DNA from 2 places in the Streptomyces sp. NBC_00223 genome. Region 1 is predicted to be linked to the other one. Evidence: riboswitches for the same ligand, from Rfam matches in the RefSeq annotation. Region 1 holds a riboswitch; the other holds the start of a gene.
The links. A riboswitch is a leader RNA that binds a small molecule or an ion and turns the genes downstream of it on or off. The one in region 1 is predicted to bind S-adenosylmethionine.

Region 1 (4,184 bases):
ATGGGCCGGGTCGGATTCGCGCTGTTCTACCTGGCCGCGGGGTGTCTGGCCACCTACGGCTTCGCCTTCGCGAACACCGACGACACACAGAGTCTGGTGGGGGCGTCCGGGGCGATCTCGGGGGCGCTCGGCGCGTATCTGTATCTCTTCCCCAAGGCCCGGGTGACCAGCCTCTTCCCGTTCCTGTTCTTCATCCCGCTGCGGTTTCCCGCGTGGATGGTGCTGGGGTTCTGGTTCGTGCTCCAGTGGCTGGCCGCGCAGACCGCGAAGGGCGGCCCCGGGGTGGCCTATCTGGCGCACGTCGTCGGCTTCGCCTTCGGGTTCCTGTGCGCCTGGGTCTGCTACCGGCCACGGCGTAAGGTGAGCCTCGTCATCAGGCCGACTCAGGGAGACATCCAGCCGTGATCACCGCGATCGTGCTCATCAAGACGTCCGTCGACCGGATTCCCGAGATCGCGGAGTCGATCGCGGCGCTGGACAACGTCAGTGAGGTGTACTCGGTGACGGGGAACTACGATCTGGTCGCGCTCGTGCGGGTGGCGCGGCACGACGATCTGGCGGACATCATTCCGGGGCGGATCAGCAAGATTCCCGGAGTGCAGGTGACCGATACGCACGTCGCGTTCCGCACGTACTCGCAGCACGACCTTGAGGCAGCGTTCGCGATCGGCCTGGACGCGTAGCCCTCAATCGCCGGGCAGGCTTGGCCTCAAACGCCGGCCGGGCTGAATTCTGCCCTCAAACGCCGGGCGGGCTGGGGTTGCCTGGCGTTCGAGGGCAGTCTTACGTGTCAGTCGCGGGCCGGGACGCAGCGGCCGCCCTCGGTGCGGTAGCGCCAAGCGGCGCCGTCACGGACGAGCGTACGAACCGCCGCGACGAAGCGCGTGACGTGCTCCTCGGGCGTCCCCGCCCCGAAGCTGACCCGGATCGCGTTGAGCGAGCGCTCGCCCGGCGCCGCGTCGGGCGCCCCGCACTCCCCCGGCTCGTCGGGCTCGCTGTCCAGCAGCGTCCGCACCAGCGGGTGCGCGCAGAACAGACCGTCGCGCACGCCGATCCCGTACTCCGCCGAGAGCGCCGCGGCGAAGTGCGAGCTGTTCCAGCCCTGGACGACGAAGGAGAGCACACCGACGCGCGCGGACTCGTCCCCGAACAGGGAGAGCACCCGCACCTCGGGGATCTCGGCGAGCCCGGCCCGCAGCAGGGCCAGCAGCGACTGCTCACGGGCGACCAGCTGCTCGAAACCGGCCTCGGTCAGCGCCTTGCAGGCGGACGCGATGGCGTACGCGCCGATGACGTTCGGCGATCCGGCCTCGTGCCGCGCGACGCCCGTGTGCCACTCGACGTCCACCCCGTCACCGCTGCGCTGCACCTTGCGGGTGGCGCCGCCGCCCGCGAGATACGGATCGGCGTCACGCAGCCAGTCCGCGCGTCCGGCCAGCACTCCGGAGCCGAAGGGCGCGTAGAGCTTGTGGCCGGAGAAGGCCACCCAGTCCACGTCGAGCGCCGCGATGTCCACCGGGTGGTGCGGGGCGAGCTGGGCGGCGTCGAGGACGATCCGGGCGCCGTGCCGGTGCGCGGCGGCGGCCAGTTCGCGGACCGGCCACAGCTCGCCGGTCACATTGGAGGCGCCGGTGACGCAGACCAGCTTGGGGCCCTTGGGGGCGCCGTGCAGCGCCACGTCCAGGGCGGCGACGGCCTGCTCGGGGGTGCGCGGGGCGTCCAGGTAGGTCACCTGGGCGCCCTCCGCCCGCTGCCAGGGCAGCAGCGCCGCGTGGTGCTCGGTCTCGAAGACGAAGACGTGGGTGCCGGCCGGGATGGCGGCGGCCAGCAGGTTGAGGGAGTCCGTGGTGGACCGGGTGAAGATGACCTGGTCCTCCTCGCGGCACCCGAGGAACTCCGCGACCGTGGCCCTGCTCTGCTCGAACAGGTCGGTCGACAGCTGCGAGAGGTATCCGGCACCGCGGTGCACGCTGCCGTAGTAGGGCGCGTACGCGGCCACGTCGTCCCACACCCGCTGGAGGGCGGGGGCGCTGGCGGCGTAGTCGAGGGCCGCGTACGTCACCTCGCCGCCGGTCACGAGCGGGACCAGGACGTCGTGTCCCAGAACGCCCAGCGGGGTACAAATCTCACGGTCGGTGGCAGCGATGGACACAGTCATGGCGAACTCCCGGAGGAAGGCAGGCGAAATCACCACCCGCCCGGCACAGCGCGAAGCGTGCGCGGGCGGCGCGGAAACAGCATCGGGCGGAATTGCAGAAACGACGGAAACGGCGAAAAAGCAGTACCGGGGCCGACAGGCCCTATCGCATTCGCTTGCTCATGAAAGAACTCCCCAAGTCCGGCTTGCCGTGAGCCTTGCTGCTCACCGCCTGGTCATCACCCGGGGCACCCCGCCTCGGACGGAGGGTTGCCGGACAGCGAGCCGGGGCCTTGACGCTGTCACTCGTGACCTGGAAAGGATTGTGCCACAGTCGGCCGTACGCGCAAGGCGCCGTCCGCGAAATGGACGGCGCCCTGTTCCGATCCGCCAACTCGGCGGTACGGCCTACGCGTTGCTCGCCGCGACCCAGCGCTCCAGCACCGCGGCCGCGGCCCCGGAGTCGATGGACTCGGCGGCCGTTACCAGGCCCTCGGCGATCCGCTCCTCCAGCGTCCCGGAGCCGGCCTCGGGCGCGAGCGCGGTCAGCGCGGCCGCCGAATTGAGCAGCACCGCGTCCCGTACGGCCCCGCGCTCGCCGGCCAGCAGCCGCCGGGCGACATCGGCGTTGTAGGACGCGTCGGCGCCGCGCAGCGCCTCGACCGGGACCAGGTCGAGGCCGACGTCCCGGGGGTCGAAGGCGGACTGTGTCACCTTGCCGTCCCGCACCTCCCACACCTGGGAGGTGGCGGTGGTGGTCAGCTCGTCCAGGCCGTCGTCGCCGCGGAACACCAGGGCGGAGGAGCCGCGTTCGGCCAGCACCCCGGCGAGGATCGGTGCCATCCGGGGGTCGGCGACACCGGTGGCCTGGCTGCGCACGCGGGCCGGGTTGGCCAGCGGCCCGAGGAAGTTGAAGGTGGTGGCCACCCCCAACTCGGCGCGGGCGGTGGCCACATGGCGCAGCGACGGGTGGAACCGCACGGCGAAGCAGAAGGTGATCCCGGCCTCCTCGGCGACCTCGGCGACCCGCTGCGGGGACAGTTCGAGGTTGACGCCGAGCTTCTCCAGGACGTCGGAGGCGCCGCTGGCGGAGGAGGCGGCCCGGTTGCCGTGCTTGACGACCTTCGCGCCGGTGCCGGCCACCACTATCGAGGACATCGTGGAGATGTTGACCGTCTTGGCCCGGTCGCCGCCGGTGCCGACGATGTCCACGGTACGGCCGGGGACCTGGATGGTGGTGGCGTGCTCGTACATCGCCCGGACCATGCCGGAGACCTCCGCGACGGTCTCGCCCTTGACCCGCAGCGCGATGGCGAACCCGGCGATCTGCACGTCGGTGGCCTGGCCGCTCATGATCGAGTCCATCGCCCAGGCGGTGTCGTCCCCGCTCAGGTCCTGGCCCGCGATCAGGGCGCTGAGGACGTCGGGCCAGGAGCGCGAAGCCGTGCGGGTGCCTCCGGCGGGGTTCACAACGCTCATGGTCACGCTCCTGAAAAGGTCCACGATCTCAGCGGGTGCAGCCTACCGGCTCCGACCTTGACCCAAACGCGCAGTTCCCCGCGCCTCTGAAGGGGCGCGGGGAACTGCGCGGGCGACCACGACGGACCGCGACTGTGCTCACGAACCCCGCCACCCCAGGGGCGCTGGGGGCACCCCCGGGCGAGGAACTGCGCGGGTGACCGGTCACCGGCGGAGGGTCGGGCGACAACCGAACGCCCTACGGCGGAGCCGCGTCGTGGCGACGCTCAGCGCGAGCGGCCTAGTGACCGTGTCCGCTCGTGATCTCCTCGTACTCCTCCACCGTCGGCTTCGGAATCTGGCTGTGCTCGCCGTAGAAGCCCTGCGAGAGCTTCGCCTGCGCCTTGGCGATCCGGCCGGCCTTGCGCTCGACACCGTTCTCGTCGACCTCGGGCCCGAGGTGGATCGGCCTGGGCTGGGCGTGCGCGGTGAGCACGTGCAGCTGCTGCTGCGAGAGCGGCTCGTGCACCTCGATGAACTCACCGTGCGGCAGCCGCTTGATGATGCCGGACTCCCGGCCGTGCAGCAC
Region 2 (4,184 bases), 5.3 Mb from region 1:
CTGATCGCCGAGTACGCCCGCACCGGGGACATCGGGCTGCGGCAGTTCTACCGCAGGCGCTGGCTGCGGCTGGTGCCCGCGCTCCTGGTGGTCTGCGCGCTGACCGCCGCGCTGACGCTCTCGCCGTTGCAGAGCTTCACCAACGGCTGGACGGCCGCGCTGCTGGCCGCCGCCTCCCTGGTCAACATCGTCAGGGCCGCCCAGTCCGGCGCGTACTCCGGGGTCACCGCGCCCCTGGGCCACACCTGGTCGCTCGGCGTCGAGGAGCAGTTCTATCTGCTGTGGCCACCGCTGCTGCTGGCCCTGCTGCGCCGGCTGTCCGCCCGTACGGTGCTGGTCGCCGTGAGCGTGCTCGCGCTGCTGCCGGTGCTGTGGCGCTTCCACCTGTGGGACCCCACCCAGGCCCACCGCATCTACAACGGCCCCGACACGCGGGCCGACCAACTGCTCGCCGGGGCCGTACTGGCGATCCTGCTCGCCCGGCTCGGGACCGACAACCCCTGGCGGCGGACGCTGGGCATCTGGGCGGCCCGGCTGTGGCCGCCCGCGCTGGCGCTGCTCTGCCTGATCGCCTGGCGGGTGCCGGTCACCGGGGCCGGCGCCTGGACGAAGCCCGTCTACACCGTCGGCTTCCTGGTGATCGCGCTGCTGACGGTGGTCCTGCTCGCCTCGCTCGAACTGCGGCCCCGCGCGCCGCTGGCCCGGCTGCTGTCGCTGCTGCCGCTGGCGTGGGTCGGCCGCAACCTCAGCTACGGGCTGTATCTCTGGCACTATCCGCTGATGCACGCGCTGAGCGACCTCGGCGTCGACCGGATGCTGCTGCCCGCCACGCTCGGCACGTCCTTCGCGGCGGCCCTGGCCTCGTACTACCTCGTCGAGGAGCCCTGCCGGCGGTTCAGGTACCGCCGCGGCGGGAAAATCTCCTCGGCGGCCACGCCGGCGCCGGCGGCAATCGAGGCGGTTTCGGGACGCGCGCGGTAGGGGTCGCGCCGGCGGACGCGGCGGCACCGCGAGCGGCCTGGCGTGTCGCCCCCGACCGGTGGTCGATCAGGTGAACGTTCCTCGCATAAGGGCACTTTTACGGCGTGTTCGCCTCTCTTTGTCGACAAGACGACCGGTGTGTCGGGCAGTTGAGGCCCACGCGCGTGACGGCTCACGAACTCCGGTGCTGCCGAAGGCTCTTGACCGGCGGGGAACGCCTGATCTAACTTGCTCCCACGCCACGAGTTCCGGTGCTCAAGCCCTGGCTTGCCGGACAGCAACCCTCCGACGCGGTGAGGTGCTCCAGGTGAAGGCTCGGCGGGACGCCGCGTCCCGCAAGCGCGAACACCGGCCCAGCGCCGGACCGACCAGGGGGAGGACGGCGTGACCGGGCCCATCGGGTTGCCGTACGCCGCAGTGCGCCCCACGCCCCCGGCCGCGGCGCTCTTCAGCCGCCGCCACATCGATCTGCTGCTCGTGTGCAGCTCGCTCTGTCGGAGTTGACCTCGGCCGGCCGCCCCCGCGGCCGCCTTTCCGGCCGTCCCCGACGACGGCCGGGACGCCGCTGACCCCGCCCCCTTCCGGCGCCACACCCGCTGCCCCGCCGGGCAGCGCGGCGGCGTCCGTGTCGGCGGGCGCGTGATCCGACTCCCTTGCGACGCCCGGCGCGCCACGCGCCGCGGGCCCGCCTCCACACGCAGACGCGAGAGCAGAGACCCACCATGACACTCCGTTCCTCCCGGCGTTCCCTTCCCGGCCGCTCCTCCCGCCGCCCGCTCGTCCGCGACGGCCTGGCCGCCGTGTCGCTCGGCACGGCCGCACTGCTCACCCTGGCCGCGTGCACCAGCACCAGATCTGACGACGGCGCCCAGGACTCCGGGCAACAGGGCGCCAAGGCGGTCACCATAGGCACCACCGACCAGGTCTCCAGCCTCGACCCGGCCGGTTCCTGGGACGCCGGCTCCGGCACCATCGAGAGCGAGGTCTACGCGACCCTGCTCAGCACCCCCAACGGTTCCTCCGATGTCTCGCCCGACCTGGCCGCGTCGATCAAGCTGAGCAGCCCGACGCAGTACACGGTGACCCTCAAGCCCGGTCTGAAGTTCGCCAACGGGCACGAACTGACCTCCTCCGACGTCAAGTTCAGCTTCGACCGGCAGCTCGGGATCGCCGACAAGAACGGCCCCTCGTCCCTGCTGCACAACCTCGCCAAGGTCGAGGCCCCCGACCCGGCCACCGCGGTGTTCACCCTCAAGTCGGCCAACGACTCGCTCTTCCCGCAGGTGCTCTCCACCAGCGCCGGGCTCATCGTCGACGAAGAGGTCTTCCCCGCCGACAAGATCCTCGACGACACCGCGATCATCGCCGCCAAGCCCTGGGACGGCCCCTACCGGATCGACAGCTACGACCGGAACTCGCTGGTGTCCTTCAGCGCCAACAGCGCCTACCAGGGCCTGCTCGGCACCCCGAAGGCCCCGAAGGTGCGGCTGAAGTACTACACCGACGCCAGCAACCTCAAGCTCGACGTCCAGCAGGGCAGCATCGACGTCGTCTACCGCACACTGACCATCGCCGACCTCCAGGACCTGTCCACCAAGAAGGGCATCACGGTCCACACCGGCTCCGGCAACGGCATCCGCTACATCGTCTTCAACTTCAAGACCCAGCCCTACGGTTCGGCCACCAAGCAGGCCGACCCGGCCAAGGCGCTCGCGGTCCGGCAGGCCGTCGCCGACTCCGTCGACCGGGCCCAACTCGCCCAGCAGGTCTACAAGAGCACCTACCAGGCGCTCTACTCCTCCGTGCCCGAGGGCATCACCGGCGCCACCGACTCCTTCAAGCCCCTCTACGGCGACAAGAACGGCGGCCCCGACAAGGCCGCGGCCGCCAAGAAGCTCAAGGACGCCGGCGTCACCACCCCGGTCACGCTCAACCTCCAGTACAACACCGACCACTACGGCTCGTCGTCCTCCGACGAGTACGCGCTGATCAAGACCCAGCTCGAAACCACCGGCCTGTTCAAGGTCAACCTCCAGTCCACCGAGTGGGCGCAGTACGGCAAGGACCGGGTCGCCGACCAGTACCCGCTCTACCAGCTGGGCTGGTACGCCGACTACCTCGACGCCGACGACTACCTCGCCTCCTTCTACGCCGCCAACAGCTGGGTCTCCAACGGCTACCAGGACACCGAGGTCCAAAAGCTCGTCAAGCAGGAGGAGACCGAGACCGACCCGGCCAGGCGCACCGCGATCATCCAGCAGATCCAGGACAAGGTCGCCCGGACCATCCCGCTGCTGCCGCTGCTCCAGGGCTCCACCGCGATCGTGACCCGCGCCGGCATCAGCGGCGTACCGGACCAGCTGACCAGCGCGTACTCGTTCCGCTGGGCGGAGCTCACCAAGAAGTGACCGTCCACCAGACGGAGTCCGCGCGGACGCCCGGCCCGGTGCCGGGCGTCCCCGCGGCCACCACACGCGGGAGCAGGTGCACAACGTGACAGCACTGGTCGACATCGACCCGCCCGAGGACACCGCGCAGCCGCCGGCCGCCGCGGGCCGGGCCGGGCGGCTGCTGGGCAGCGGACTCGTCCGCTACCTCGCCATACGCTTCGTGCTGATCTTCCCCACCGTGTTCGTCCTGGTCAGCATCGTCTTCTTTCTGATGCGGGCCACCGGGGACCCGATCAGCACCGCGTTCGGCGACCGGCTCACCCCGGACCAGCTGCACGCCAAACTCCACCAGGCCGGATACGACCGCCCGCTGCTCACCCAGTACCTGGAATACCTCCGCTCGGTCGCCACCGGGAACTTCGGCCGTACCGCCACCGACAACCAGGCCGTCTCCCAGGTGCTGCGCACCTACGGCGCCGCGACCCTCGAACTGGCCGGGTACGCGCTGCTGGTGGCCTTCGCACTCGGCCTGCCGCTGGGCATGGTCGCCGCCCGCTACCGGGACCGGGCGCCCGACGCCGTACTGCGGCTGCTGGCGATCCTCGGCTACGCCATGCCGGTGTTCTTCGTCGGACTGCTGCTCAAACTCGTCTTCGCGATCTGGCTCGGCTGGCTGCCCGTCTCCGGCCGGGCCGGGACCGAGGTGCAGCTCGAACTCCAGAACCAGATCAGCACCACCGGCATCTACCTGGTCGACGCCCTGCGCAGCGGTGACGGCTCGGCGGTCGCCGACGTGCTGCGGCACGCCGTGCT

Region 2: linked by a shared signal. The riboswitch ahead of OHA30_RS29810 (ABC transporter substrate-binding protein) and the one ahead of OHA30_RS07165 (aminotransferase class V-fold PLP-dependent enzyme) in region 1 are both predicted to bind S-adenosylmethionine.

What each region holds. Positions count from the first base shown of each region.
Region 1 is NZ_CP108109.1:1,696,029-1,700,212, forward strand. Features, by position in the region: gene OHA30_RS07155 (rhomboid family intramembrane serine protease) at 1-405, shown strand, start outside; gene OHA30_RS07160 (Lrp/AsnC family transcriptional regulator) at 402-683, shown strand; gene OHA30_RS07165 (aminotransferase class V-fold PLP-dependent enzyme) at 791-2,158, opposite strand; SAM riboswitch class IV at 2,335-2,451, opposite strand; gene trpD (anthranilate phosphoribosyltransferase) at 2,546-3,616, opposite strand; gene qcrB (cytochrome bc1 complex cytochrome b subunit) at 3,897-4,184, opposite strand, start outside.
Region 2 is NZ_CP108109.1:6,974,884-6,979,067, forward strand. Features, by position in the region: gene OHA30_RS29805 (acyltransferase family protein) at 1-981, shown strand, start outside; SAM riboswitch class IV at 1,219-1,329, shown strand; gene OHA30_RS29810 (ABC transporter substrate-binding protein) at 1,704-3,389, shown strand; gene OHA30_RS29815 (ABC transporter permease) at 3,475-4,184, shown strand, end outside.